2 regions of the Lactiplantibacillus paraplantarum genome follow, and region 2 is predicted to be linked to the other one. Evidence: riboswitches for the same ligand, from Rfam matches in the RefSeq annotation. Region 2 holds a riboswitch; the other holds the start of a gene.
The links. A riboswitch is a leader RNA that binds a small molecule or an ion and turns the genes downstream of it on or off. The one in region 2 is predicted to bind FMN.
Positions count from the first base shown of each region.

Region 1: it holds a riboswitch for FMN, as region 2 does, so the genes downstream of both, LP667_RS07840 (ECF transporter S component) here and ribD (bifunctional diaminohydroxyphosphoribosylaminopyrimidine deaminase/5-amino-6-(5-phosphoribosylamino)uracil reductase RibD) in region 2, are expected to answer to the same signal.

Region 1 covers NZ_CP032744.1:1,622,324-1,637,680, forward strand. The annotation lists gene LP667_RS07830 (RecQ family ATP-dependent DNA helicase) at 61-1,500, opposite strand; gene LP667_RS07835 (YpbB family protein) at 1,487-2,533, opposite strand; gene LP667_RS07840 (ECF transporter S component) at 2,866-3,450, opposite strand; FMN riboswitch at 3,573-3,694, opposite strand; gene LP667_RS07845 (pseudouridine synthase) at 3,749-4,465, opposite strand; gene scpB (SMC-Scp complex subunit ScpB) at 4,465-5,064, opposite strand; gene LP667_RS07855 (segregation and condensation protein A) at 5,051-5,818, opposite strand; gene LP667_RS07860 (hypothetical protein) at 5,784-6,164, opposite strand; gene xerD (site-specific tyrosine recombinase XerD) at 6,204-7,094, opposite strand; gene LP667_RS07870 (CvfB family protein) at 7,102-7,989, opposite strand; gene LP667_RS07875 (DUF441 domain-containing protein) at 8,040-8,498, opposite strand; gene pyk (pyruvate kinase) at 9,562-11,322, opposite strand; gene pfkA (6-phosphofructokinase) at 11,408-12,370, opposite strand; gene dnaE (DNA polymerase III subunit alpha) at 12,484-15,357, opposite strand, start outside.
Region 2 covers NZ_CP032744.1:1,226,244-1,241,600, forward strand. The annotation lists gene LP667_RS05865 (YfhO family protein) at 1-2,294, opposite strand, end outside; FMN riboswitch at 2,523-2,653, shown strand; gene ribD (bifunctional diaminohydroxyphosphoribosylaminopyrimidine deaminase/5-amino-6-(5-phosphoribosylamino)uracil reductase RibD) at 2,810-3,877, shown strand; gene LP667_RS05875 (riboflavin synthase) at 3,878-4,480, shown strand; gene LP667_RS05880 (bifunctional 3,4-dihydroxy-2-butanone-4-phosphate synthase/GTP cyclohydrolase II) at 4,482-5,693, shown strand; gene ribH (6,7-dimethyl-8-ribityllumazine synthase) at 5,693-6,160, shown strand; gene LP667_RS05890 (IS3 family transposase) at 6,298-7,236, opposite strand; gene LP667_RS05895 (helix-turn-helix domain-containing protein) at 7,206-7,883, opposite strand; gene LP667_RS05900 (family 20 glycosylhydrolase) at 8,021-9,106, opposite strand; gene LP667_RS05905 (hypothetical protein) at 9,123-10,988, opposite strand; gene LP667_RS05910 (hypothetical protein) at 11,011-12,849, opposite strand; gene LP667_RS05915 (glycosyltransferase family 2 protein) at 12,865-14,850, opposite strand; gene LP667_RS05920 (bifunctional glycosyltransferase family 2/GtrA family protein) at 14,840-15,357, opposite strand, start outside.

The DNA of each region.
Region 1 (15,357 bases), 400 kb from region 2:
GGGTGTTCCTCCTCAAAAAACTTTCAATCAATATTGTAACATAACCCTGAATTGATTTCTTTAAGAATTTAGTAAAAACAATTGAGCTAAGCGTTGCTCCCACGATATTGTTGGTGTCGTCGTAACTGCTCTGACCGCCGTCAACCCTAATGCGGTCAGTGGCAGTGGTTCACCAGCAAGTTGACAACATTGTGCCGTATGTGGAACTGCGGACTCATCAAAATAAGCTAACATCACAGCTCGATGACAAGTTGTTGTTTGCACATAGACCATCAAAGCCCGCAGTTCACGTTCCTTCGCAACTTGCCGATCAGCAAAAATCGTTGCAACCATCGCTGGTGTCGCCCCCTGCTGCCAGTACGATTGCAAGACCGTACTACGGTCATCGACCGGGGGTTGTTTCGCTTGATAACGTGCATAATCTTGCTGGATCTCGTTAGGCGTGGCAGCCGTCAATTCGTTCAGATTACGCACAAGATTCTCATCCCCTGGTGCATAGAGCATGATGGCCATCGCCTGGTGACCATCCCGGCCCGCGCGACCAATCTCCTGAACATAATCAGCTAAAGTCGTTGGCAAATGATAGTGAATCACTAAGCGAATATCCGCTTTATTAATCCCCATCCCAAACGCCGACGTTGCACAGATAACATCCAATTGCCCCGCCATGAATTGCTGTTGGATTTTAAAGCGGTCATCAGCCGCTAAGCCCGCATGATAAGCAGCCACTCGTAAGGTTGTCGTTGTCCGCAACCATTCAGCAATTAAGTCAGTTTGCCGTTTGGAAGTAAAATAGACGATTGCTGGCCCGCGAGTGCTCGTCACTAAATGTTGTAAGGTAGCCCGTTTGCTAGCTTCATCGTTAACTTGTTCAACCGCCAAATAAATATTAGGACGGTTAACCGAATATAAGACTTGCTGCGCGCTAGGAACAGCTAGTTGTGTCACAATATCTTGCCGGACTTGCCGTGTTGCCGTTGCGGTTAACATTAGTGTTCGCGGTGAGCCTAATTGCTGGCGAATGTGGCCGAGACGTCGATAATCCGGGCGAAAATCCGGGCCCCAAGTTGAAATGCAGTGCGCCTCATCGATGACTAACAGTGCTAATGGCACTTGCATCAGTGCTGCTTGAATCACATCTTGACCTAACATTTCTGGTGAAACAAATAAGAATTTTATTTGTGCCAAATGATTCAGTAACCGCTGACGAGCACCATAGTCTAACTGTGATGTTAGGGCCGCGACTTGTTTTTCGCCCTGATAGTTCAAACGGGCCACCTGATCTTGCATCAACGAGATAAGTGGTGACACTACCACAACAAGTCCCGGCAACGCAGCCCCGACTAGTTGATAAATCAGCGATTTGCCAGTCCCCGTTGACAATACGGCCAAAACATCTTGGCCCGCTAACAATTTCTGGATAACCGTTAATTGACCAGGCCGAAATTCGTTAAAGCCATACTTTGTTTTTAATAACTGATATAACTCATCCTCTGACATGGTGACACCTCATAATTTGAAATAGCCGGAACTCAAAAAAATCTAAGGTAGGCATTGCAACTTGTGCATCTTGAAACGACCAGTTCGCAATATCGGGGCGATTGACAAAAATAGTGGTCAACTGCTGCATCAAAGTGCTACTTAGCACCGACTCAAACGGAAACTGGGGTAACCAGATTGCAACTTCTAGCAAGTGCTCCCGAACCGTACTTAATTTCAAGCGCCTCGTCTGTGCAATTGTTGCCAGTTGGTTAGTCTTGACAAAAGCTTGATACGTCTGCCAGGCACTTTTACTGATCGCGCTAGATTGCTTTAAAGGTGCCAATAGATTCCACAATGGATCGGTTGTTTGATGTTGTTGCAGCCAATTGATCCATTGACAAATAGCATCCGTCCGCATCAAGCCGGTTTCGAGCGGCTGACGGCCTAATTGTTCGGCTAATTGTTCATTAGTAAGGCCTGGTTCTTGATAACCCGTTAAGCCTTGGACAAACACTGTCGGCAAATCTGGTACCGACAGGCTCGTTAAGAAAGCCGTCAGCGCTGCATGAACTTGGCCACCAAGCTCCGACTTCGGTTGTTGTCGTAACCAGCGCTTGACCTGTGCTTGGATGCCCGGATCAGTCGTCACCGGATAGTAATGACGATCATGATGAACTAATTCAGAAACTACTTGCAGTGCTAGCTGACTAATAGCCATAAAGCGACGAACGTCCGTCGTTTGAAACGCCTGGAAAGCTTGAGGTAAGTATAACGTTTGTCGCAATTTTGCTTGGCGCTGCTCACCAGCCGGCGTTAATTGCCAACATCCCGTTGCCGTACTGACTAATTGCCCATTTTCTTCTAGGACAGCAGTCGCTGCCATGAAGTCTTCTAAGGGGACACCGTGCCAGCTGTCAAGTAGTTCTAAACACCCTGCTGTCAACCCGGCAAAAAGTGTTGAGACCGTGCGGCGACCACGCAACACATTGAACAACCCCTTTGCCCGTCGCGGTGTCGGACTGAATAACAATAGAACGTAGTCTGTAAACACGGTGAGTCCTCCCTCCAAGTATTTTGTTGATACTTTTATTTAAACGATCACCGGATATTTTTCAAAGTCATGGATGCCCAGCTAATAGCTACTAGCAAAGGATAAATTAAGCCGCTCAGTCACTAGCTTCCAAGCATTTCTAGTAAGATAAAAAACCTTTCAATGCATCCTGTATCAGCCATTACCAAGTACGCATTTAAAAACTAGTTGCGATAAAGGCTGGGCCCATGATTGATCAACACTACGCGTATTTAAGAATATCACGATGGCGACCAATAAAAAAGGCAGTCACCTTGCAGTTACGCAATTAGTGACCACCCCAATTATTTTGATTAAATTCGGCTCATAAGTTGATTATGGTTGCCTAACCATTTAGCTAGCCGTTGATAGACCAGCCAGAAGACGTTACCGACTAACAGTCCCTTGATTAGATTGAACGGAATCACAGCCACTAGCACAACCGTATTCAACGACATGCTGAGCTTCATCCCCATCACCTGCAAGTAGAATGGCAAGACGAACGTCAAGTTGGCTAACGATTCAATGACCACTAGACCAATTGTCGCCACCGCAATTGCCACGGGCATTCGCCACTTAGGATTACCACGATAATAACGCAGCACTAGCGCAAAGGCTAAGATCAGCACTGCCGTTCCCAGAAAACTAGCTAGGGAACCGATTAAATCATAGATGGCAAACCCCATCATCGCTGAATGAAGCAGCAACTTGATAATGGTGATGACGAACGCACCCCCCACACCAAAAAGAAACAGACCAATTAGAATCGGAATATCCGAAAAATCAATCTTCATCCATGGCGCAATCGGTAAAATCGGAAACTCCACTAACATTAAAATATACGCAATGGCACCGAGTAAGGCTATGCCCACTAGTCGGTGTAACGTTGTATGTTGCATAACGCACCCTCCTATGGGTCATCTTCAATGAACCGCATTACCAGTTGTTCAAACAAAAAAAGTCCACCCAATCACACTAACTGTCATCCGGGCGGACTTACTTGCAACGCTTGGCAAATAAGCTCGATCTTCTTTATACCAGACTTTACTGTCGACTTTGGAATTACACCAAATCACTATGCAGCCGCATAGGTCGCGGGTTATTACCGCCGGTCGGGAATTACACCCTGCCCTGAAGATGAACCAATATTTATTTTTACAAATTCATTTTAACGGCTTTCGTCCAAAAATGCAAGCGCTATCGTTCACCTTTTAACTTACTAATTTCAATTGGCTTCAATTTTCGGTACTCCCCAGGTTGTAAACTCTGCAAGTCGAGGACCCCATAACGTTCACGCTTTAACTTAGTCACTGGATGACCAACCGCCGCTAACATTTTCTTTACTTGGTGGTTATGGCCTTCGTGAATTGTTAATTGGACTAGCGCATTATTTTTCTTATGATCACTATCTAACAGATTCGACTTGGCCGGTGCCGTTTTACGGCCATCGATTTCAACCCCTAAGCGTAATTGCTTGAGATCAGCATTCGTTGGCACCCCTTCGACTTTAGCCAAATAAGTCTTCTTGACTTCGTACTTTGGATGAGTTAACCGATTTGCTAAGGCGCCGTCATTAGTCATGATCAATAAACCTGATGTATCATAGTCTAACCGCCCCACTGGGTAGATTCGTTCAGACACATCTTCAAAAAAGTCCAGCACCGTCTTACGGCCTTTTTCATCATGAACCGTCGTCACGACCCCCCGTGGCTTATAAAATAAATAATACACGAGTTTTTCCGCATTCAACGGCACGCCATCTACTTCGACACGGTCACTAGGTTCAACTTTGACACCAAGCGTGGTGACAGTCGTCCCATTAACCTTAACATGGCCAGACGTAATCAACACTTCTGACTTACGCCGCGAAGCAATTCCTGCTTCCGCCATCACTTTTTGTAATCGTTCTGCCATTATTTATCCTCACGTTCTGCTTGTAATTTATCTTGAAATGCATTTAAAAAGAGGTCCGTCTCCGGCGCCGGATGTTCAGCGTCACTTAACGCGGCCAAATCAATCGTTGGTAAATCATCCAAAGATTTTAGCCCAAAGTAATCCAAAAATAGCTCCGTTGTGCCATATAGGATTGGTCGTCCCGGTTCATTCAAGCGCCCCGTCTCAGTCACCAACTGCCGCAAAACGAGTTTTTGAATCGTTGAGCCACTATGCACACCGCGAATCTCATCAATCTCAATTCGCGTCAATGGCTGCCGATACGCAATAATGGCTAACACTTCCAACGAAGCTTGTGACAGACTGGTCGTTAAGGGAGCCTCAAAGTACCGTTTTAATACTGAGGCCACCTCAGACTTGGTCGCTAATCGGTAAGTATTCGCCGTCGATAAGATCATTAACGCACTGTCTGCGTCTTGCTGATACTTCGTAGCCAGTTGTGTCAGCATCGTCGTAATCGCCGGTTTGGCAAATCCCGTGGCGTGCTCAATCTCAGCAACTGTGATGCCTTCATCACCCGCCACAAATAATAATCCTTCAATTTGTTCAATGTTCGTCATGCTGTTCATCCTGTCGTAAATATAAATGAATCGGACTCAGCGGCGCAGCTTGTTGCAAGGCCAACTGATCCTGCTTGGTTAATTCTAACACAGCCATAAAGGTTGTCACTAACATTTCATCGCTAGCACTGACCGTAAACAGCTCAGCAAAGTCTAAGCCCTGTGGTTGCTGCTGCAGCTGTGTGGTAATTTGCGTCATTCGTTCATCAATGTTAATCGTTTCCGCTACGACCGTTTTCGTTAATGTCCGTACCCGTCGCCGTTTAGCCACCAGTTGCCGAAACGCCGCTTGCAAGTCATCCAACGTGATCCCCGCGGTAAGCTTGGGCGCACTTAAATCGGCCGGCACGAGCATCGCTTCGCGCGTAAAATGTTGGTGCCGGGCCTGTTCCTTAGTCCGTAACTCGCCAGCAGCTTCTTGATAAACTTTATAGGCTAATAATTCAGCAACAAGTGAATCACGGGGATCCTCTTCGTCATTGCCGTCATCAACATCATCTGGTTCGGGCTGTGGTAACAAGAAACGACTTTTGATCGTCATCAAAGTCGCCGCCATGACCAAATAGTCGCCAGCAATGTCCAATTTCAACGCTCGCATGGAATGCAAGTAGTCCAAATACTGTTGGGTAATCGCCGCGATTGGAATATCATAAATATCCATCTTATTTTGTCGAATAAGGTGCAGTAACAAATCCAAAGGTCCCTCAAATTCTGAAATTTTAATGGTGATTGGTTGTTGATTGTTTGTCACGATTACGCTCCCACGCACCAATGATTGGCGCCATTTCTAAAGTTCCCATGACCCGTTGGTTCGGATACAACGCAGCGAGCTCATCTAACATTTGATATTGATTGGCCGCCGTTCGTTCCTCAGGTGATAATGAGTCATGATGTAGCAAGATAAAGTCGCTGCCAACTTCAATGCCAATAATACCGCAAAAGTCACCGTCACCTTGACGCCATAACAATAACTGATGGTCATCAGTTGACTGGTACCACGTCATCTCAGTTTGTAAATGCGCTAAATCTTTAAAATCAGGGATAAATGATAGTAGCCCCATCGCCACTTTCTCATAATCCTTACGATATTTAACGAGCACAGTATCGCCTCCCTTGCCTCTGCTTGACTTTGCACGCCACTAGGCCCGTGGATGGTACTTATTATAAACCTCAGCTAAGCGTTTTTTTGAAATATGCGTATAAATTTGGGTCGTTGAAATATCGGCGTGTCCCAATAATTCTTGGACAACTCGCAAATCCGCACCATTTTCCAAAATATGCGTAGCAAACGAATGTCGTAACGTATGTGGCGTAACATTTTTTTCAATTCCGGCTGCTTTAACTTCCGCCTTCAGATTTTTCCAGACGCCCTGTCGGCTTAGCTTACCACCATGATTGTTAATGAATAAGTACGTATTCCGACGTTTGGCCGACACAAGCTTAGGCCGCGCCGTCTTCAAATACCGAGTAATAAAATCAATCGCCACATCCCCAATGGGAATAATCCGTTCCTTATCGCCCTTCCCAATCGTTTGAATCAGTCCCAAGTCCAAGTGCAAGTCATCCATAGTTAAATTGATTGTTTCGCTGACCCGTAGCCCCGTCGCATACATGACCTCCAATAAAGTCCGGTCGCGCAATCCCAACGGTGTATTCAGCTTAGGAACAGCCAGTAAGCGTTCGACTTCCCGTGGTGATAGTACTTGCGGCAAATGTTGGGCCCGCTTAGGCGTATCGATCTTTAACATGGGATCCGTATCGATGGCGTGCATCTGCGCTAAATATTGAAAAAATTTGCGTAGACTTGAAACACTATGAATAATCGTATTGCGCGACTTGCCCGCTTCATCTAAATACTGCAAATAATTCAAGAGGACGTACCGATCAACCACACGATAGTCCGTGATCTGCTGACTCATTAAGTACTCGCTGAACGTGGTTAGATCCTGAGCGTAACTCTTGATCGTATTCTCGACCAGTCCCCGTTCAACACGCAAAAAATGCAGGTAATCAGCAAGCTGGTCCTGCATTTTTTGATCAATCGTCGGCTTGCTCATCAGCAATCTTGACGAGCTTGATTTCACCTGGTTGTTGGCTAATCAAGCGTTGCTTCAACAAGTTACCCACGGCACGCTTAAATTGTGACTTGCTGATACCGAAATAATTACGAATATCATCGGGATCGCTCTTGTCCCAAAAGGGCAGTGCGTGGTCGGCTTGGTGTTGCAAGGCTGCTAGTAACATCTGGGCATCGTCACCAATTTCTTCATAGCCCCGCGGTTTCAACGATAAATTCAGTTCGCCATCCCGCAAATGACCAATCACCCGCGCTTTGACGTGTTGCCCCATGCGCGGTTCCTGTTCACGCTCTGATGGATGAACGAAGCCTAGATGATTATCATCAGTAATCACCGAAGTTCCCGCCATCTTCAGTCGAAAAACAGTGGCCATCGTATCAGTGTTTTTGACTTGTTCTCGATCATACGGCTTGGCAATAGCTTCAAAATCTGTCAACTCCGCTAAAGTAGCCCATAAGCGTTGTTTATTATCTCGGGCTAATTTAACGTATAAGCGATCATCTTTCTTTGGCCATAACCGACTAATGGTCGGCAACTCGTCCAGTGACACCACCAAGTCTTTGTTTGGTAGCCCAACATCGACAAAGACACCGAGATCATGACGCGTCCGGACAACTGTGCCCCACACAAAGTGATCGAACGAAATCTCTGGAACCAAGCGTGTCATTTGTAAATGGTGATCTTCATTCTCGTAGACAAAGCCTTCATATAGTCCACCAATGTGTAATGGCTGCTCTGGTTCCATTTTATCGACCCATAACGTTTGACCGTCTACTTGTACGAAGTATGCTTCATCATTTTCATCGGTTACCTTCGCTGTAACCACCGTTCCAATAATACTATCCATGTGATAACTCCTCTGAACGTCCATCTAAAAAATGACGCACGTGTTCTTAATTACTGTAAACTTAAATGTAAGACTTGAATAATGCAATAAGTAATGCCGGCCGCAATAATCGGTCCCGCAGCAATCCCTTTGAGCAAAACGACACCCATGATAGTGCCAAATACTAATGCTACGGTAATTTCCGGTGTCGCTGACAACAGTCCGACACCATGAAAAGAGAGCACTGAGACAAGGACCCCACATGCGACTGCAATCCAGCCAACTGGTGATTTAAACGCATGCCACAGGTCGCGAAACCCAATTTGACCAGTTGCAATCGGAATCAAAATCGCCACGGTGATTACCGTTACGCCCCAATTGATTCCCTTTTGACCAATCGTCGTCAATAATTTACTTGTATTAGGAATCAACTTAATGAGTAGCACGACAACGGTCGCAATTTGCAAGGACTGATTTTTCCCCAACCATGCCACTACTAAAATTGCTAATAAAAATAACCAACTTTCCATACGACACCTCACGTGTTATCAATTGTAACTGAAAACGGCCCGAATTACGAGGGGTGTTCGCCCGTTACTCATCAATTTCACAATCCCCCCCTGACTAATCACCGATTCCTGTTCTTTAATCTTGGAAGGAATCATGCTTGAAAAGTGCCAAATCGTCAACGGCAAATGTTACCAGCTTAAGCCCGCTGGAAACAGTTCGAGGTAGCGTAAACTTGCTTAGTTAGTGCGTCCTACGCCGACTTCCAGGCATTCCTGCCAATTGCTGGAACGCGGTGGACACAGATTTAAGCCGAAGACCACGTCTTAAATACTGGTCTTCCACTAACCAAGCAAAGGACGCTTGCTAAGTGGAATTTCACCGCTGAGCATTGGCCGAAACGCCTTCCAGTCGGGACAGTATTCGAATGGCTGACAGGGATATACCCAACTTTTGCTGGATTCATCGTTGTTTTTCATAAATGGTAACTTTATCAATCAATTGTCAGACTGAAAGTGATATTGAGAGAACTCACTAATTCTGAATCAGCGTAGTAAGATTTAATCTCCCGACAAAGTGCTAATGCACCTAATGCTTTGTTTAAAGCTCAAGTATCAAAATAGTCAACGATAAATTGCGCTAAGTTCGGTGGCCGTTCATCCGCCATTCGAGCGGCTTACCGAAACGTGTTCAGGGCCGCTGAAGCCTGTGCTTGCTACGCCACCGAATCAATGCTCGACTTCAACCCGCGGCCCTGAACACTCTTGAGACTGGATGGGCTGGATGACAATGCTCAGTAGCCAAATTATTCTTAGGCGGAAGTGCGTTGCTTCCGGCTTAGAATAAGACTCGTATTTGAGATGACGCGGGTTGGGCGTTAGCTCAAATCGACGTCGGCTGCGTTCCAGCAATTGGCACCCAGCCTCGGCAGTCGGATTAGGACGTCCTTCGCTGACGAACAGGCATTCAAACGATTTGGCACTTTTCAAGCATGTTTCATGCTAATTTGGCTGGAGTAAGGCAATTTATGTAATATAAAAAGCCGCCGCAAAGCGGCGACTTTTTAACATCAAATTAGATTTGATCTTAAAGGGCGTTTGAAGCACCGCGGTATACAAGGCCACGACGTGAATCAACTGTGATCAATTGACCATCAGAAATAACACTAGTTGCATCCTTAACACCAACGATAACAGGAATTCCCATTGAGATACCAACAACAGCAGCGTGTGAAGTTAAACCACCGTTTTCAACAACTAAAGCACTTGACTTTTCGATTGCTGGTAAGTAGTCTTTGTCAGTCGTCTTAGTAACTAAGACGCCACCTTCAACGGCCTTGTCGATAGCTTCTTGAGCAGATGTTGCGATTACGGCTTTACCGATAACCGTTTCATCACCGACACCTTGACCATCAGCTAACTTTGACCCAATTAGTTGGATCTTCATGATGTTAGTTGTACCGCGTTCGCCAACTGGCACACCGGCAGTGATCAAGATTAAGTCGCCTTCCTTGGCAAAACCAAGTTCAACAGCCTTAGAAGCAGCTAAATCAAACATGTCATCAGTGGTTTCTGGTTTTTCAGCCACGATTGGTTGAACACCCCAGTTAACCATTAAGCCACGTTGTGTCCGTTCGTCAAAAGTGATTGCTAAGATATCAGCATTTGGACGGTACTTCGAAATCATCTTAGCCGTGTAGCCAGATTCAGTCGCAGCAACGATCGTCTTAATGTTCAAGTTCTTAGCAGCCCGAGCAATCGCAATCCCGATTGTTTCAGTAACACTTGTCTTGTCGAAACGGTTTAATTGTAATGTTCCGTTTTCAGCCAAAGTGTTTTCAGCCTTTTCGTCGATCTTAGCCATCATGGCAACTGATTCAACAGGGTAAAGACCATTAGCACTTTCACCAGAAAGCATCGTTGCGTCAGTACCATCAAAGACGGCATTGGCAACGTCAGAAGCTTCGGCACGAGTAGGACGTGGGTTTTCTTGCATTGAGTCTAACATTTGGGTAGCCGTGATAACAGGCATGCCTAAAGCATTACACTTCTTGATTAAACTCTTTTGTACCAATGGCACATTTTCAGCAGGAATTTCAACACCCATGTCACCACGAGCAACCATCAACCCGTCACAAACCTTAAGAATTTCATCGGCGTTGTCGATACCTTCTTGTGATTCGATCTTAGGGAAGATTTGAACGTGTTCCATGTGCTTTTCTTCAAGTAATTCACGAATGTCTAAGACATCTTGTGGCTTACGAACGAATGAAGCAGCGATGTAGTTGATTTCATGATCCAAACCAAAGCGAATATCGCTTGAGTCTTTTTCAGTGATCCCAGGTAAGTTGATTGAAACGCCAGGAGCGTTAACACCCTTACGTGAGCCTAAAACACCGGCGTTTTGAACAGTCGTAACCAATTCGCGGTTAGCTTCGTCTTTTTCGTCGATCTTCATGTCTAATAAACCATCATCAAAGAGGACATGGCCACCTACATGAACGTCATCAAAGAGATTCTTGTAAGTAACGGCAATCTTATCATGGGTCGTATCTAATGATTCGTCCATGGTAATACGAACCTTGTCACCGATCTTGTATTCAGATTTCCCGTTAGCTTGAACGGTCGTCCGAATTTCAGCACCCTTAGTATCAAGCATGATACCAACGGTCTTACCCGTAATCTTTTCTGCTTCATGAACTTTGTTTAAGCGATCTAAATGTTCTTCATGATCACCATGTGAAAAGTTAAAGCGGAAAATATTTGCGCCGGCTTCGATTAATTTAACAATAGTGTCAGTATCGGTGCTGGCAGGACCAAGTGTTGAAACAATCTTGGTTTTCTTCATAAGAAAAATCTCTCCCTTGAAAGTTTTTATAAAAAGACATTAACGTCATTTTTATCAGATTAAAATAAGAACAAACGTATCACGCTTACTTGAATGAAATCTCATCATTCAGTTTGTCGAGTGATACTTCAACCTCATGCTTAGAATCAAATAAATCTAGCATGTTGTGGTTAACCAGTTGGTTGTTTTGAATCCCAACCGCTAAACCACCCTTACCCGCAAGTAAGAGTTCCACAGCGTAGGCCCCCATCTTGCTGGCCATCACCCGGTCTTTAGCAGTTGGATTCCCACCACGTTGCATATGCGCAATGGTGTTACCACGGGCATCAAAGTCACCATATTCAGATAACTTTTCAACAAATTCTTGAGCGCCCATGACACCTTCGGCTAGCACAATCAAGTTGCTCCGATGACCATTGGCCCGGTTATGCTTGATTTTGTTGGCAATTTCTTCCATGCTCCAGTCAACTTCGGGAACCACGATCGCAGTCGCACCGATTGAAACACCAGACCATAAAGCAACGTCACCAGCGCCACGACCCATAACTTCCACAACGAAAGTCCGGTCATGACTGTGCGCCGTATCGTAAATCCGGTCAAGAGCTTGCACGTTCGTATTAACAGCAGTGTCAAAACCAATCGTGAAGTCCGTGTAAGGAATATCATTATCGATCGTCCCTGGAAGACCAATCGTATTATAGCCATGTTCTGTTAGGCGTAACGCACCATGATAAGAACCATCGCCACCGATAACAACCAAAGCATCGATGCCGAACCGCTTTAATTGTTCGATCCCTTTTAATTGACCTTCTTCATGCGCGAATTCTGGGTAACGTGCGGAGTACAATAAAGTTCCACCACGCTGAATCACACCATCTAAGTCGGCTGCTTCTATTTTGTGAATGTCACCGGCAACTAATCCAGCAAAGCCGTAATTGATGCCGTATGCTTCCAACCCTTCAGCCATTGCTTTACCAGCAACTGCACGAACGGCCGCATTCATACCAGGAGCGTCGCCGCCACTGGTTAAAATACCAATGCGTTTCATTTTTTCACCTCAGGCAATAAATTGAGTTCGTAACTCCATAAGTGATTCTAACACTTTTCCCGTGGATTGTCTGTTATTTTCTAAAATTAAATGCGGTAAAAAACGCCGTCGTATCAAGGGATAGCGTTCTTCATCACGACATTATCGCGACCTAATAAGGTTGTAAGCGCTCCAACTAAATCGGGATTTTCCGCGACCCAATACTGTGAATTTAGTTCAACTGTTCGATGCGCCGCGGCCGAGTAGATTAAAACTGGATTGGGGCCCTGATACTGACTTAAAATCCTTAAAATTTCCTTTTGCACAGTCGCCGTTGCTTGGTCAGGTTGTAAGCGTAAAAAGAGTTGGCCGGTTGGCTTCGGCAATTGTTCTGCCAGCTGCCAAGTGTTTACAATCACTTGTAAGTCCCGCTGTTGCTCGACCTTGCCACTAATCAACACAATCGCTTCCGGTTTCAATTCCGCCTGAATCCGTTGGTAAGTGTTGGGAAAAATCGTTAAGTCGATTTCACCAGACAAATCACTTCCAGTTGCAAACGCCATCGGTTGACCACGCTTAGTCCGAATCGTTCGGACTTTTGTAATATAGACCAATATTTGGGCCGGTTGTTCACTCGTGAGCGTGCTGACTAATTGCGTATGTCGTTGTTGAGCCAGCCAATCATACGCCTCTACTGGGTGCCCCGAGACATACACACCAAGATATTCCGCTTCTTTAGCTAATCGCTCACTTAACGGGAGTTCAGGTTGTTTTTTGATTTTAGGTGCCAGTGATTCGAACAACGTCATACTGTCCCCGGCTAACTCCGCACTGGACATCAGCTCTGGCACGCTAGTCAGTAACTCCGCGCGGTTCAGGCCAAAGTGATCGAACGCGCCGGCATAAATCAGCGCGTTCATTAAATCGACTTTGAGCCACTTGGCATCGATGCGTTGCATAAACTGCTGAAGATTTTTAAACGAACCGTTGGCCTGGCGTTCATCGAGCACACTAGCAATAAAATCACGTCGCAAGCCTTTGATTGAACTCAACCCGAACACGATGGCTTGACCATTCCAATCAAAATATTGCCCACTACGATTAATATCTGGTGGGATGATGGCTACCTGATGCTGTCGAGCTTCCGCTAAATATTGCTTTAACTTAGTTCCGTTGCCTAATACCGAGTTCATCAACGAAGTAAAGAACGCTCCCGAATAATGGACCTTCAAGTAGGCCAATTCAAAGGCCATCTTACTATAAGCAATCGCGTGGGAACGGTTGAAACCATAATTAGCAAATTGCTCAATATATTGATAGACCTGGGTCGCAACAGTTTCAGAATAACCATTTTGTTGTGCACCGGCAATAAATTGCTGCCGCATTTTATCAATCACCGCATGTTTCTTTTTACTCATAGCACGCCGCAATAAGTCGGCCTCGCCCAGTGTAAACCCACCCATGACCGCCGCAACTTGCATGACTTGTTCTTGATAGACCAAAATACCGTACGTTGGTCCTAAAATTGGCGCGAGTTGTTCAGCTGGATAGCTGACAGGTTCTTGGCCCTGTTTCCGGGCAATAAAATGATCAATGTTTTCCATTGGTCCTGGCCGGTATAGTGCATTGACCGCTGCGACCAACTCAAAATTATCCGGATGTAGTCGTCGGAGAACATTGCGAATACCAGCCGATTCAAATTGGAAGACCCCCGTTGTATCACCGGCCTGAAATAATTTTAAGGTCGCTGGGTCATTCAAATTGATCTTAGTAATGGCCAAGGGCTTGCCAGTTTGGCGCTGAACGTAATGTAGCGCACTGGCCATTAAAGATAGATTCCGTAATCCTAAGAAATCCATCTTTAATAAACCAACCGCTTCGACGGTGTCCTTAGTATACTGGGTCATCATCATGGTTTCACTACCCGCTTGTAATGGAACAATTTGAATCAACGGCTTTTGACTTAACACGACCCCCGCCGCATGTGTCGAGTAATGTCGCGGCAAGCCCTCCAGGCGTTGTGCGGTTTCAAATAGCAATTTATTTTTAGTCGAATCAGCAACTAGATTTTGCAAACGTTGTGAACCTTGATAAGCCTGCTGTAACGTGATGTGTAACTGGTTGGGAATCGCCGCACTCCAATCACTCATCTCATAAGTTGATAACCCAAAGACCCGACCAACATCGCGTAAAGCCTGCTTGGCGGCCAAAGTCCCAAACGTGATGATTTGAGCGACGCGGTCATGGCCATACTTATCATGAACATAATTGAGGACTTGCTCACGACGGTTATCAGGAATGTCTAAGTCAATGTCCGGCATATTAGCCCGTTTAGCATTCAAAAAACGTTCAAATAACAAGTTATATTGTAACGGATCGACATCCGTAATATTAAGCACATAAGCGACTAATGACCCTGCTGCCGACCCCCGTCCAGGGCCCGTCGTGATATTAGCCTCGTGGGCAAAATTCATCACATCCCACACAATCAGAAAGTAATCATCAAAGCCCATCTGATCAATCACGGTTAGTTCACGATTCAAGCGATCTTGATAGCTCTGTTGATCAACGGGCTCCGTCATAGCGGCTAAGCGCTGCTTTAAGCCAGCCGCACATAACTGCCGTAAATAGACATTGGCCGGCTGTTCATCGGGCGTTGGAAATTGCGGTAACTGCGGCGGCTGAAATTGTAATTCCACTCGGCACTGCGCCGCAACTTCGGTCGTAGCGTCAAGCGCACCTTTCAATCCGAGTTGATCGTAATCGGCGGCCACCATACTAGCCGGCCGTAAGTAATGACTCCCTTCAATACCTTGTAACGTCTCAGGCTGTTCGATCTGCTGTCCCCGATCGATCGCCCGTAAAACTGAGACGGCAAAATAATCCTTTGCTTGAACATAGTCGACTGGATCTAACGCAATTACCGACAATTGATGTTGGTGGGCAAAGTCAGTCATCGTCGTTCGCAGTGCGGGTGCTTGGTCCAAAGAAACGCCCAAGTAAAGGCT
Region 2 (15,357 bases):
CCACTGACGATTGTGTGAATTCCAGAAACGTGGTAGGTCGGGGTGAAGCGGCTACTCATCAGTTGTTGTTTGACCTGGTCGAACTGGGACTGGTCAAGGCTGGCCAAGTGGACGTGCGGTCCTAAGGTTGGCTGGTCGCGCTTAACTGTTAATGTAACTATGGCACCTTTATCGAAATAACCAAGCGAGCGGAGCACTAGCTCACCGTTGGCATTGAACTTGGTTGGTACCAGATGACCGTTGACCCGCATTGTTGTAAACTTCGACTGACTTAGGGTGTCATTATAATACAGCGATCCAGTCCGTGTCATACGTAGCTTAATCGTATGCAGATAAGGATACCGGCTAGCTTGCGGATCATGAAACACATGATCGGTGAGCTGAACGGCGTTGCCAAAATAGGTCTTCTGAGTTGGTCGCAGGCTTTGTAAGATCCGTTCTTGGTTAACAATCGCACTATTAGCACGCAGTTTTAGTTGACTGAAAGCAGTCGGAACTGCAAAGCCAAGTCCGTTTAAACTCCGATGGCTGGTCCTAGACTGACCGACTGCGTTGAGTTGTACGTCGTATTTCACATCTAAGAGCAGATCAGTGACGGGGTTCAATCCCTCAGAACTAACCCGACGCGCGTTTTTGGAAAATAGTCCCAGCGATTTTAACATCAAACGCGTCTGGTTGGCGAAAGTGGAGCTGTAATAGGTGATGTCATGAAAATTGAAGAGCATTGGATCGTTATAGTTGCGGTATTTACTATCGTAATTATAGGCTTGGTTGATCAAGGTGTTCTGATTTTCAACCCGGTATAATTGACCGTCGGGATCGTTGACAGCTTGCATCTGTCGGTATTCGGTACGATAAGCCGTCACGAATTTGGCCTGATTACCTAAGGGCGACTTAGCCATCATGAGTGTACTATTTGTTCCTAGTTCAAGTGCAACGATACCTGCTAAACTTAGCGCTTGCCATCGTTTGGTAGTGACAAATAAGGCACTAGCCGTCAATAGCACGGCAATTAGGCTAAGAGCAAGATTCAAAGTCGCAAGTGGATGCTGAGCTGATCGTTGGCTCAGCCAACCAATGATCAGCGCCAGCGCAACTAGTGTCGGCAGCAACCACTGCCAATGGGGCGCAATCTGACGTGGCCCGGCCAACCAGGCTTCAAAGCCCATCATGATTAGGACGAAGCTGAAGAAGAAGGCGTTGCGGTATGGAAAACCAGCTGGTGTTTGCAACATGTGCCAAATTGTATCGAGGGTGCGGATGTCCATACTAAGAAAAAGTGCTAACAAGAGGCCAAAACCATGCCATTTGTGCGCTGTGGTGATATGCGGATGAACAAAAAACGCTAAGACTAGTAGTAATACAAAGGTACTACTAAAGACGGTAGGTGCGTGTGTCAGACGCGTTGCAAAATTGGCTGCGCCCACCCCAAACTGGCTGAACACTTCTGATCCGAACTGGGGAACTGGCCAATAATTAGACAATTTGACGGCGGTTTTGGCAGTGGTCAACATTCCTAAACCCGTCGGTATCAGAATGAACATCGTGCTTAGACCGCTGAGTATCATGGTCACCAGGACGCGTCGAATGAGCCGGAGTTGGACACTAATCATGTGCCACAGGCTATCTTGGGGTTGTTTATGTTCAAATAGTTGATAGATCAGATAGTAAATAACAAATAGGCAAGTCATGTAGCCTAAGTAATAGTTGGTCACAATACTGACCCATAGCCAACCGAAGAAGCGGCCAGAATGACCGGTCCTGATCAGATAATCAAGCCCTTGGATGACGAGTGGTAACCAGATAAGTGCATCTAACCACATGATTGTAAAATAGTTTAGGGCAACGAAACCCGATAGGCTGAATGCGACCCCAAAGATGGCCGTTGACCAGTAGTTTGTTCGAAAATGATCTTGTAAAAACCACGTCATGGTGACCGCAATCAGTCCAATTTTTAATATGATGAGCAGGCTCAAGCCAGTTGGCAAATTAACGGCCGGAAAGAAAACCATTAAAATGTTAAATGGGCTTAATAAATAATAAGCAATCGTAGGCAGCGCATTACCACCTAGTGATTGTGAAAACGAATATAATTGAAAACTATGCGTTAAAATTGCATGCCGGTAAGCGGTAAAAAATGATAAGTATTGGCCACCCATATCACTAATTAATAAATTATGGTTACCAAAGGGCGTCACTCCTTGAATTAGGAAGACAAAGCCAATGATAACAAGAGATATCAATCCTGACAGCGCTGGCACTTGCCAACGTCGTGTCTGATAATTATGCCACATTTTACCCAACTCCGATACTAAGAATAATTCCATTGTAACTTACTGAGACGTGAAAATTAGTTAAAAAAAGCCCAAATTTTTCTGAAAAACATTAATTATTAATGTTAAAATTTGTCATTTTTATTAAAGTTTGCAAGCAGTTTAACACAGTAGTTAATGGGGTTGAAATAAAGTGACTGATTGACAATTGATTAAGAAAGTGTTTTTATTAAGACTGAAAACTGAATACGATTTCTTCGGGGCAGGGTGCAATTCCCGACCGACGGTAACAACATAAGTTGAAGTCCGTGACCCGCGTGAGCGGTGGACCCAGTGCAAGTCTGGGACCGACAGTATAGTCTGGATGGGAGAAGAAAATTATTGCTTGAATTTTACTAGGCAGTAGTGGCTACTAGTGACCTCTAAGCAGGTTTATTTAGCTGGATCCTACTGGTGAAATCTATTTGGCGAACATTCACACCCGATTATCGATTATTGATAATTGGGTGTTTTTTTATCTTGTTGGAGGTGAACCAATGTTAACTGATTTTATGCAATTCGCGGTCGATCAAGCCAAATTGGCTGGCGTGGCAACGTATCAAAATCCGCGGGTCGGTGCCGTATTAGTCAAAGATGGCCACGTGTTAGCTCAAGGTTATCATCATTATTTTGGTGGCGACCATGCTGAGGTGGATGTTTTGCGACAGGTCACGCCAGAACAGGCACGCGGGGCCACGTTATTTGTCACTTTGGAACCGTGCTCACATTATGGGAAGACACCGCCGTGTTGTGAACAACTTGTCGATGCTGGAATTCAGCAAGTCGTGATTGGCCAATTGGATCCGCATCCACTCGTTGGGGGGCAGGGCCGCCAATATTTACGGGACCATGGCGTCAAAGTCATCACAGGTTGCATGTCAGATGTGGTTCGAAAGCTGAATCCGCATTATAACCATTTTTATACGCAACAACGACCATGGGTCACCCTTAAGACCGCGATGACACTGGACGGCAAAATTAATTCGGGAGCACCACGTCGAACATTGATTTCTAATCATGCCAGTTACGTTGATAGTCAGCGATTACGGTCACAGTTTCAGGCCATCTTGATTGGTGAGCGGACGCTGACGATTGATGATCCCCAGTTGACCGTCCGGCTAATAGCGATGTCTCAGCCACCGGTTCGATTAGTGGTCTTGGAGTCGAGTACGGTGGCCCTACAACACCGACTCGTTCGTGATGGTCAAGCGCCCACATGGTTGCTTTGCCGTCACGCCGCTGCTAGTGATGAGCAACTCCAAGCTAGCGCAAATGTGCACGTGTTAATTGGTGACTGGTCACCCGCAGCCATCAGCCAGTTGTGTGTTGAACAAGGCTGGCAGTCGCTGTTAGTTGAAGGCGGAGCCCATATCCAAGCAGGGTTTGTTGCGGCTGCACTAGTTGATGAATGGATCAGCTATTTGGCGCCGACCATGATTGGCGGTGCGGGCTTGCCAGCCGTGACGGGTGCGCCCGCAACGGAATCGTTAGTATTTGAACGACCGGAGCTAGCGTGGTTAGGAACTGATTTGCGGCTACGTGCCGTTCGAAAGGAAGGCGAGTAAATGTTTTCAGGAATTGTTCAGACGAAAGGACGGGTCAGCCAAGTCCATCAGCAGGCATTGGAAATGACACTTACCATCACAGCACCGACTATCGTGACACCTAGTCTTAAAATTGGCGATAGTATTGCAATTAATGGGATTTGTCTGACGGTAACGATACTGCAGCCAGATGCATTTAGTGTCGCAGTAATGCCTGAAACGATGCGCCGAACAAATTTAATGGCGCTGGTGGTAGGTTCACAAGTAAATTTAGAACGGGCCTTGCAAGTTAACGATCATTTAGATGGCCATATTGTTCAGGGCCACGTTGACTATTGTGGTCGGGTGCAACAGCGTATTCCCGATGCGCATGCACTTCGCTTGCTGATTAGTTTACCATCAGCGTATCGAGCGCTAGTTGTGACTAAGGGATCGATTACCATCGATGGGGTTAGTTTGACGGTCGTGACCGCTACGGATACGGCATTTGAGGTGGATCTAATTCCACATTCGCAAGCGGTCACGACGTTAAGTAACTTGCAAGTTGGCGATATGGTCAATGTTGAAACAGATATCTTGGGCAAGTACTTGGCCCGACAGTTAGCTTTGGAAGGGAGTCATTAAGATGGATACGATGAATAAAGTGGAGCAGGCACTAGCTGCTTTGAAACGCGGTGAATTAATTATTGTTGCGGATGATGAGACACGTGAAGCGGAAGGTGACATGGTCGGGTTGGCAGCTCAAGCGACGACTGCAACGGTAAATCGAATGATTACGTCAGCACGAGGCTTACTCTGTGTCCCGATGGCTCCAAGCATTGCTGAACGACTTCATCTAACCCCGATGACGAGTGGACACGATGCATTTGGCACGGCATTCACGGTCTCGACAGATCATCATACGACGTCAACGGGAATTTCTGCGGCTGATCGTGCGACGACGATTCAGGCGTTAGCCGATCCAGATAGCCAAGCCACTGATTTTTACCATCCCGGACATGTATTTCCGCTGATTGCACGGTCTGGTGGTTTGTTAGCTCGACGGGGGCATACTGAGGCGGCAGTAACGTTGGCTCAACTGGCAGGCGGGACCCCTGCGGCCTATATTTGTGAAGTAATCAAAAAGAATGGTTTAATGGCTCGTCGTCGTGATCTGAAAGCTTTGGCAGAGGGGCTACAATTGCCACTGATCACCATTGAAGATATTACCACTTATGTTATCCAGACGGGGGCTCTTCAGTTAACAACGACACCAACTGTTAAGTTACCAACTGAGGACGGCCAATTTGTAATGACTGGTTTTGAAGTTCCTGGTCATGAAGCGTTACCAGTGGCACTACAGACTGGTGATATCAGTGGTGATGAACCAGTGTTGGTACGGTTACATTCGGAGTGTTTTACAGGCGACGTTTTAGGATCGCAACGGTGTGACTGTGGGAAACAATTACATGGCGCGCTTCAAAAAATTGGTCAGGCTCAGCGTGGCATTTTCCTCTACTTACGGCAAGAAGGTCGTGGAATTGGTCTAGCTAATAAATTGGCGGCTTACGCATTACAAGAACAGGGTGTTGATACGTATGATGCAAACGTGCAGTTAGGCTTTCGGCCTGATGAGCGGCGGTATGATATTGCGGCGTTAATTTTGCGACAAATGGGTGTTAGTCGGGTACGGCTGCTCACTAATAATCCCGATAAGGTTGATCAATTGCGTGCAGCCGGTATTGACGTGGTCGAACGGGTGCCGTTAGAAGTTCCGGCAAATCAGTATGATCAGGCTTATTTAAAGACGAAACGTGATCGGTTTCATCATCAACTCACACTTAGGGAGGCCAACTAATGACTACTTTTAATGGTAAAATCGGCGGTAATGAGTTCAAAGTCGGAATTGTCGTGGCCCGCTTCAATGCGTTTGTGACGCAGCAATTACTAGCTGGGGCACAAGCAAGCTTGGAACAGCACGGCGTTAACGCGAAAGATATTGATGTGGCCTGGGTGCCAGGTGCGTTTGAGATACCATTGACGGTTCAAAAAATGATTGCAACCAAGCGCTATGACGGCGTGATTGCACTTGGCGCAGTTATCCGCGGAGCAACTGCCCACTTTGACTATGTCTGTAGCGGCGTAACGACGGGGGTGATGACCGTTAGTTTAGCAACTGATACACCAGTGATGTTCGGTATTTTAACGACTGATACGATCGAACAAGCAATGGACCGCGCTGGTTTTAAGAGTGGCAATAAGGGGGCTGATTGTGCGGTCAGCTTGTTAGAAACACTGGACGTGCAGCGGTCATTGGAAGCTTAAAGAATGCGAGTTAAGTGATTATCAGGGTCGTGATGATTCATGATGGCCGCCAACTGGCAGTTTAACGCAAAATAGCGCGACTAGTCTCGGTCGTTGGGCACTACACCCTGTCAAGTACACAGTTTAAATAATATAAATTATGATGCTTTAAATCGGAGGGCATGATTTCGACATTCTGTCGGGGTCATGCCTTTTAATGACTTTTGACGTCGACCGTTGTTGTACCAGTCAATTGCTTTGGTAATGTTTTGAAGTAATTCTTCTTTGGTCAATGCGGTTTTAAAACTTAAGTCCTCATCTTTTAAATGACTCCAGAAACTCTCCATAGGCGCGTTGTCTCCAGGTGTCCCCGGTCTTGACATGCTATGGCAAATGCCATAGCTATTAAGGGCCCGATTGAATTCTAATGATGTATAGGCCGAACCTTGGTCAGTGTGTAAAATTAATTCGTTGGCGGCCAGGTCATTACTTTTCATTGCTTTATTAACAGTTGCTGTCACCAGTGTTGTCGTTTCGGTATCATCGATCGCCCAGGCAACGATACTGTGATCGTGTAAATCCTTGATGGCACTAAGTCGTAGTTTGTTGAGACTTTGATTACCGTATTTTAATTCAGTACAGTCGGTTGTCCAAACCTTATTAGATTCTTCCTGATTAAAATCATGCTTGATGATATTGGCTGACATCATTTCTTTATATTCCGCTTTACGATCATGTTTACTAATGCGAATCGATGATTTGATATGGTTAACTTGCATTAATCTTCTGATACGTTTGGCATTCACATGGTACTCAGTCTCTTCGTTGATGTGCATAACTAAGGTTTCAACACCAAATATATAATTATGGCTAATTTCTAATTTAAGCATGAATTTAACTAGCTCATCATTTAGTCGTTCATTAGCGGTTAATGTCCGGTTCAACCATTTATAATATGACCTCCGCTTGATCCCGACTTCTTGACACAACCAACTTATGGGATATTTACCGGCTAGTTCTTGAATTGCCTGATATTTTGAGATCCGGTCGATTGATGACCAACCACTTACTTCACTCTCCTTTGAATCTCTTTCAATTTTTTTGACAGGTCCTTTTCCATTTCCAAATGTTTAGTTCTAGCTTCTAATTCTTTTATTTTCAGTTTAGCGATATCTAACTCGGTAAGTGGCGTAGCTTTACTTTTCCCACGGCGGTCGGCTAAAGCGTCCACACCGCCGTTATTTAGCTTCTTGACCCAGGTATAAACTTGTTGATACGAGACCTCAAAATGGCTAGCGGCCTCGTGGTAAGCATAGTCGTTGGCGATAGTCCATTGAGCTATTTCAATGCGTTCAATTTGGGTTGTCTTGCGTCCGTCTTTCATCTTTCGGTTCCTCGGATTTCTATTGGAATAAGTTTTCTTTCCAATAGTATAATCTCTAAACCAATTAGACACCATCCCGGCGCTACTCAAACCATACTTGGTGGCTAATTTTGGAAAAGACAGCTTTTCTTTGATATGTTCCTGTACAATCCTTTCTTTGAATGCTTGAGAATAGCTGCGATTTTTTCTTTGATGCCTTAAGCCTTCACTTCCATTGAGATCGTACAATCTTTTCCATTGATGAATAACGTTTTTATTTATTTGTAGATCCCTGGCAATTGATTGCACCGTATGGTTATTATCAATCAGATTAAGAATGTTAATCTTTTCATCAAATGAATACTTTCTATTTGAACGCATACAAAAACCCCTTAGGTACACAGATTTTTTATTATTTAATCTGTGTACCTAAGGGGTAGTATATCCTTGGCACGACGAGGACTAATTGTGCTATTTTTATTGTATAGGTCGATCTCTCGATAAAACGGAACTAAACGTTAAAATGACCGTGGAATCGTCATACGTTTAATGAAATTGACGATGGCAGTTGGTGTAACATGCTCTGAATCGGCCCCCCACAAGCTAACTAAGATACCGTTAGTTGTGACGCCATCTTCAATGGTCCAATCCTGATTATGCCCATTGGTGTCAATTTCGTTAAAGATATTCGGGCGAAAGGTGTGATTAAGATAATTAATAAAGTAATCGTCATCATTGACATTGCCAATATTTTTGATTTGATAATAGGTCGCATAACTATTACAGTTCACGATCGGATGCCCAGAGGCTAAAATGTCGGGAACGGATACACGGTTGGCATAGCGGTCGGCAATGATAGCCACATCGGTATTGTTACCAGATTGTGACCAGTAATTGATTGTAATGTTTGAATCCAGACGAGTGAGTTCATTTTTTAATAGCGAATCATTCCAAATACTAGTGTTGAAGCCGTGTTGATTTTGAAATCGACTGACCTGATTGATAAAGGTGGTCAGTTCGATATAGGCGCTAGCGCTGCCAGGAACCTCATCAGCGCCGAGCATCAAATCGTGCTGGCTTTGATTGTTAAAACTAGCATCGAGCTCGCCATAAAGTGTGGTAGCGAGACTGATTGCTGCCGGTTTAGTATAGTCGATGGTTTCGTCATCCAACTTAACGGTATTGTAAATATCGGGATGAGTTTGTTGCAATTGGCGTAAAATGGCTCCCGCGTGCGAGGGAAGGTCAACATCAGGAACTAGTTCAATGTTCAACTGATTGGCATAAGCAACTAGCTGTTCTAAAGTCGTCGCCGATAATACGGTTGCCGATGCGGCATTACCTAAATAAGCCGATTGAAAGCATAGATGTTCGTTATCTGATAAGTGTAGTTCGACGTATTGCATGTGTTGTTCGGCAGCAGCACTAATGACGGCTTTAATTGCAGTTTCATCTAACGGATGGCGGCCTAAATCTAACATGACCCCTTGACTAGTATTCAATGTTGATGAATTGGCAGTTGCCGTACGGGGCTGGCTGAAGCAAAGAAGAATCAGCGGGCTAATAAATATTAATAGTTGTGTAAAGTAATGTCGGTACTTCATAAAATAATCGCCTCGATTATTGATAAGATAACGTTTGTTGATACTGAATCCGAATTAGGCGACCGCGAGTAATGCGGTAAAAACCCGTGCGAATATGTTGATGATAAACTCGACGGATACCGCGAGTGAAGCTATGATCATATTTTGGAATCACCACGTAGTCATACTGAGACAGTTTGTTGCGGAATGTGTGAACAGATTTGCTAAAGCGAGCTTGACCACTGGCGTTGTTAGTGAAGAAATAGTAATTCGCTAAGTAGCCCGCATAATAGGTGGTAACCTCAACTTTTTGGGGGTCAACAATCAGAATCTTGGTGTCGTTGGGCTTGGTCCACGGTCGGGCAACGTTGGTCAGGGTAACTGGCAGTGAATGTCGATTATAGTGATTCGTGAACGTTGTCCCATTGATTTCAGAGTACATCATAATAATAGCGAAAAACATCACTAAAAACGTCGCGAGCTGATAGCCATTCTTAGTCCAAATCGAGCGAAACGTCCGTGGGCTTCGGTCTGCCAAGTTTTGTTCATAGAGGGTCTCGTCAATGACACGAACCAGAACCATCATACCAATAAATAAGTTTAAAATGACAACGGTCGACATGTACCGTTCAAACCCATCTAAGGTAATTGCTTCGGCGTAAGGCATGGACAGAACGTACATACCTAATAAACTACCATAATATAATCCGGTAATTAGATCGAGCACTCCCAAAAGTTTGACTAGTGGATTGGGGTGGTGGCAGCCATACTTAATGATTGCCCATGCACTGATCAAACCAATGTTTAGTACTAAAAATCCCTGTGTTGATAAGGAGGTCCAATTGAAGATTTGTTGCAAGAAAGCCTGACCAATCTTCAGGAATCCACGGATACCATCATGTGCAAGTTGATTTTGATAGGCAGTAGCGCTGATTTCATGTTTTGAAGTTGTAAAGGTTAAATGAACATGGATTTCCCAGCAAATAAACGGCAGGATTGCGACGGACAGTGTTCCTAAAAACTGACCTGTGATTGTTAATATTTGCCGAAACCAGTGCCTGTGTACCCGTTGTTGGATCATTGTGACGAGGTAGTCGATGATCAAAATGGCAACGAAAAAGGCAGCTGAATTTTTGACGAGTAGTAGGGTGCCACAAAACAAAGCCACGTGTGCTGCCAACATTTTCGGCTGGCGACGGTAGACAAAAATACCCACAACACCAGCAACCGTTAAAATGGCTAGAACGTAATCAACCAGTAGATTATTAAGACGAATGTTAATATTAAAGACATATGAAATAGCAATTGTTAAGCACAGTAACATTGAGTTTAGGCCCCGAGTACGGTCACGTAGGGTAGCGAACACGGCGTAACTCGCCGCCCAAATCAAGATAAATTGGCCAACGAGCATCGCTCCGGCACTGAATCCAGTAAAGGTTACCAGTTGCGTTAGCCAGAGTGCTGTTGCGGGTGGGTAGGAGCTGAATGAAATAATTGTATCGGTGGCTCTTGGTAAGTGCCCAGTATATGTCAAGAATTTGACGATGGTTGCCCAGTGAGAAAAGTTGTCATAATGAATGAGTGGACTCTTGAAGAGTACGATGGCCATTACAATTCCTAAAAAAGTCATCCAAATATCAAAGAGGTGGATACCTTCATAATGAATGCTAACTTTGCCTAAGTAACCAAGTATGATGCGAAGAAGTAAGAGGATAACGCCCAAACTGGTAACAACCCAGATTCCAAGTCGTAAGAGTTTGATCATCGCAAAGCCATACAATAACATAATCTGAACTAAACTACCGGTGATCCAAGTTAAGTAAGGATTGACGTGGCAAAGACGGAGGGTGCTGCTATAACCGACTAATGCTAAACTAAAGAAAATGAAGCCGAAGATTGCCAAAATAAAACCTACTTTCGTATTGTTAGTGCATGCGAATTAACCGCTTCTTCGTGACTTTAAAGAGTCCGGTCACCACGTGTTGATGGAAGACTTTCTTAGTCAGCACCGTGAAAGTTCGATGGGTCTCTGGGATTGCAACGTACTGGTAACTTTCAACCGTTTGTTTGAAGACTTTAGGGGTCATCATGAAGTTTTCTTGACCGACAGCCTTATCGGTGAAATACCAGTAACGGCCCACATAACCGGCATAGTAGTCATTGACATCTACAACTTCGGGATCAACAATGAGGACTTTACGATGATTTAAGTGGTGCCATTGTTTAGAGACCCGGGTCATCTGAAGCGGTAACGTATTATGATTCATTTCATTAGTAAATTTAGTCCCTGTAATTTCTGAATACATCATAGTGATGGCAAAGAAGCCGGTAACTAGTGTCGCCATTTGGTAAATGTTTTTAGTTGTGGCACTCTTAAAGGCTTGCGTGTTGCGCTTTTGAAAATTCTGCTCAAATTGTTGACGATCAAGAACACGGACTAATGCAATGGCACCGATAAATAGATTCAAGATAACAATACTGGCCATATAGCGTTCGAAGCCATCAAGCAAAATGGCTTCGGCATAAGGCATAGATAAGATGTACATGCCAAATAAGCTACCGTAATAAACAATGAAAATAAGGTCTAAAAGTAGGGCCATTCCAAGTAAATTATTACGCTGGTGTTGACGAAGGCGAATAAATAGCCACGTTAGAATCAAGACAACATTAATCAGTAGAATTCCTTTAGTCGAAAGCGAGTTCAAACTGAAAATTTGTGTTAAGAACTTATGACCGATTTTGATTAAGGCTTGCTGACTCTCACCATGTAATTGTTTGGCATAGGCCTGGGTACTGATTTGATGCTTAGAAACGGTAAATATGTGCTTAACATGCCATTCCCACCAGATGAATGGTAAAACGCCCGTGCCCAATGTGACGGCAAATTGAACGGGAACGGTGAGCAGTCGCCGCCATTGCCAGTGATGATTGGTGATTAGGGTGTACAAGAAATATCCACCAATCATGATGACGAAGAATGTGGCCGAATTTTTAACAAGTAGCAGAGCTGCGATAAAAATTGCAACGTGGGAGCACAATAAGATAGGGCGCTGGCGATAGACGAAGATTCCAACCAGGGCTGCAATCGTGATGATGGGTAGGACGTAATCGACCAACAGGTTATTGAGACGAATCGCGACGTTGAAAACGAATGAAATCGCTAGCGTAAAACATAATGCAAAACTTGTTAAGGCACGGGAGCGGTCTCGGAGACCAGCAAAAATGGCATAAGCGGCACCCCAAATTAAGATAAATTGGGCAACCAGCATAGCTCCGTCACTAAAACCAATCCAGTGAACAAACTGGGTGATAAAAAGGGCTGTTGCTGGCGGATAGGATGTAAATGAAATTAAGTGGTCACTAGTGCCAGGTAGACGGCCGGTGAAAACCATGAACTTAACCATGACCGCCCAGTGAGAAAAGTTATCGTAGTGTACGAGGGGGCTGTGCCACAGTGTCTGACCGGTCGCAATACCCAGGCCAATCATCCAAAAGTCAAATAAATGAATTCCTTCAAACCTTAATTGTGCTCGCCGTAGAAAACTTAATCCCAGCCAAAGTAGTGCCAAGCCAATTCCTAAGTAAGTTACAATTTGAATCCCAATCGTTAACCACCCCATCATGGCGAAACCATATAAGATTAAAATCTGGACTAGCATCGCAGTAATCCACGCTAAGTACGGACAGACACCGAGACGTCGTAGTGTCCCATTGTAACCTAATAAGCCAATGGCATATAAAATAAGCCCAATCCAAGCAGACATTCTGATTGATTCCTCCTAAAAGCGGTTAAACCGTCGACTGAGTTTACGTTCATAGGTACGTGCGCGCACTACTAAGTTCATGTAGAGCTCGTCAAACGGGGTGACCCAAGTATCTTGAACACTAGGCAGTGTTTTGTTAGCACCATCGTAAATTAATTGTAAATAATGATCCCGATTTTTATCAGGAGCCACGGTCACTTGGACACTGTAGATAGTTGTATCATCTCGATGACTGATGCGGGCAACTTTACCACTTAGTTGGACATCAAAATCTTGATGTTTAACCGTTAATTTGATTGTGTCGCCTTCCGCAATATCTTTAACGGGGCCATCGGTGGTTTGAAATGCAACCCCGCCTTCAGAAACATCTTCTGTCAAGATGGGATGCCATTGGCCGTCACTCGATTGAACGGAACCAGTTACTTGACGAATAAAACGTTCATTTTTGCGGTAAACGGGGCGCCCCATGGAAATAAATAAACACATGCTGAGATTAACAAAGTGCATTAAAAGCCAGAAGGTTATCACGCTACCAACCAGAATTTCGGAACCATATTTACCATAATTGAACTTAACAATGGCGACTAAGGTGATGGTCCATAATGTTAGGTACGGTAAGATGTACAATTTATCTTTAAGTGAGTAAGTCACATTCTTGGCCGTGACCTTGAATTTTTTGGCTTTAATGCCAAGACTTTCAAGAATGACAGGAATGAATAGGTATGGTGCGAAAAAAGTCTCTTGAACTTCACCCCAGCGTTCGTTACGAATCTTAGCTGTGTCACCCATACCAGAAGTGTCACCCATGACATAGTGTAATAGGAAGTAACCGGGTGCCCAAATTACCATTAAGATCCAAAAATTGGCATTCACAACTTGAATTTTAAATAACGCATATAAGATAGGTGCAATCATATAAATCATTCGACGGAAAAAAGCCCACCAATAAAAGTAAGTGTTGAGCAGAATAATCCGATTGATAAATGATAGGTGCCGATTGGTGAAAATGTGCAAGTTGCGACAGCTCTGAATAACGCCCCGAGCCCACCGTGTCCGTTGCTTGATAACTCCTTTCATATCAATTGGCGTGATCCCACTGGACTGTGGAATCTTGGTGGCTAGACTGATATAACCAGCCATGTTCAACATGGTTCCTAGCTCGAAATCTTCGGTGATTGTATCAGTGGGAAAACCACCGACTTCATCTACAGCCTGGCGCAGAAAGACGGCGTTGGAACCAGTAAAAAGAGCGCGCTGATTACCACCGTTTAAAATATTAACGTCGCGTGAGAAAAAGTCTTGTTCGTTTGGAATAATCTTCTCAGAAAACAAATTAAATTGAAAAATGTCCGCGTTGTAAAAGCTTTGTGGGGTTTGAACAAAGCCCAGGGGATCGGTATGGTCAGGATCATCCGTTAACTGTTGAAAATTTTCTGTAAATAACGGTACCGTGTTACGTAGAAATCCAGAGAACGGAATCATGTCAGTATCGAAGATGGCAAACAGTGGCGCGTGTAATTTGGCCAACGTGTGGTTAATATTACCGGATTTTGCTTGCTGATTATTTTCCATTCCAGAATAACTAACGTGATAGTGCTTCGCGAGCGCCATAACTTCAGGACGGTTCCCGTCATCTGCTACGACGATGTGAACCTTACTTTTATCGGGGTAGTCGATATAAGTCGCGGCATTGATGGTCTTTCGCAATAAATCAACGTCTTCATTATGTGTAACGATGATTAGATCAACATCTGGCAGTGGCTGACTAGTGGAGTAGTCTGGAATGACTAAATTCCATTTTTTCTTAGTTGACAACATACGAAAGAAAATTAGAATAAAGCCGGTCAGATTCGAGAGAATCTCACTAATCACGAGTAACAGGGCGAAAATCAAGGTAAAAATATTAGCCTGCCATGGGATAGTAAAGAAAATTCGCCATAATAAGTAAATAATCGATAGCGCAATAGCTAGAAAATAAAGAAAACGCCGCTTATTGGACATGTTGAGGCCCCTCTTTAAAGATGAAATCTCGTTGAATCTGATAACTAATCATGAATAAGATAAAATCAACAATCATTTTGGCAATGGTCGGCATGAGTTGACCATTTGATGTTGGCAAGATCGCAGTTAAGGCATCTGTCAAAAAGCCAGATGCGAACATTTGCACGATAAATAAGCAAACATATTTGATCAATGTTTGGTGGCCAGCCCGGTTAAAGACAACGCGATGATTGATGGCGTAGTTAACAACGGAAGAAAGCACTCGCGAAACTATCGTGGCTACTAGGATACTGTTCAAGATGTGATTGCCTATTAAGAATAGAACAATATAAAACAAACTAATATCAATGGCAAAGGAAATCAACCCACTGGCCGCAAACTTAAAAAAACGAGCATAGATCGCAATTGAATCCCGAATGACTCGAAAGTGGGAAGATGAATTGCCATCGAGATAAATTGTCGGAATTGGTTGTTCGATAACTTGAATATGATATTTCTTAGCTTGGA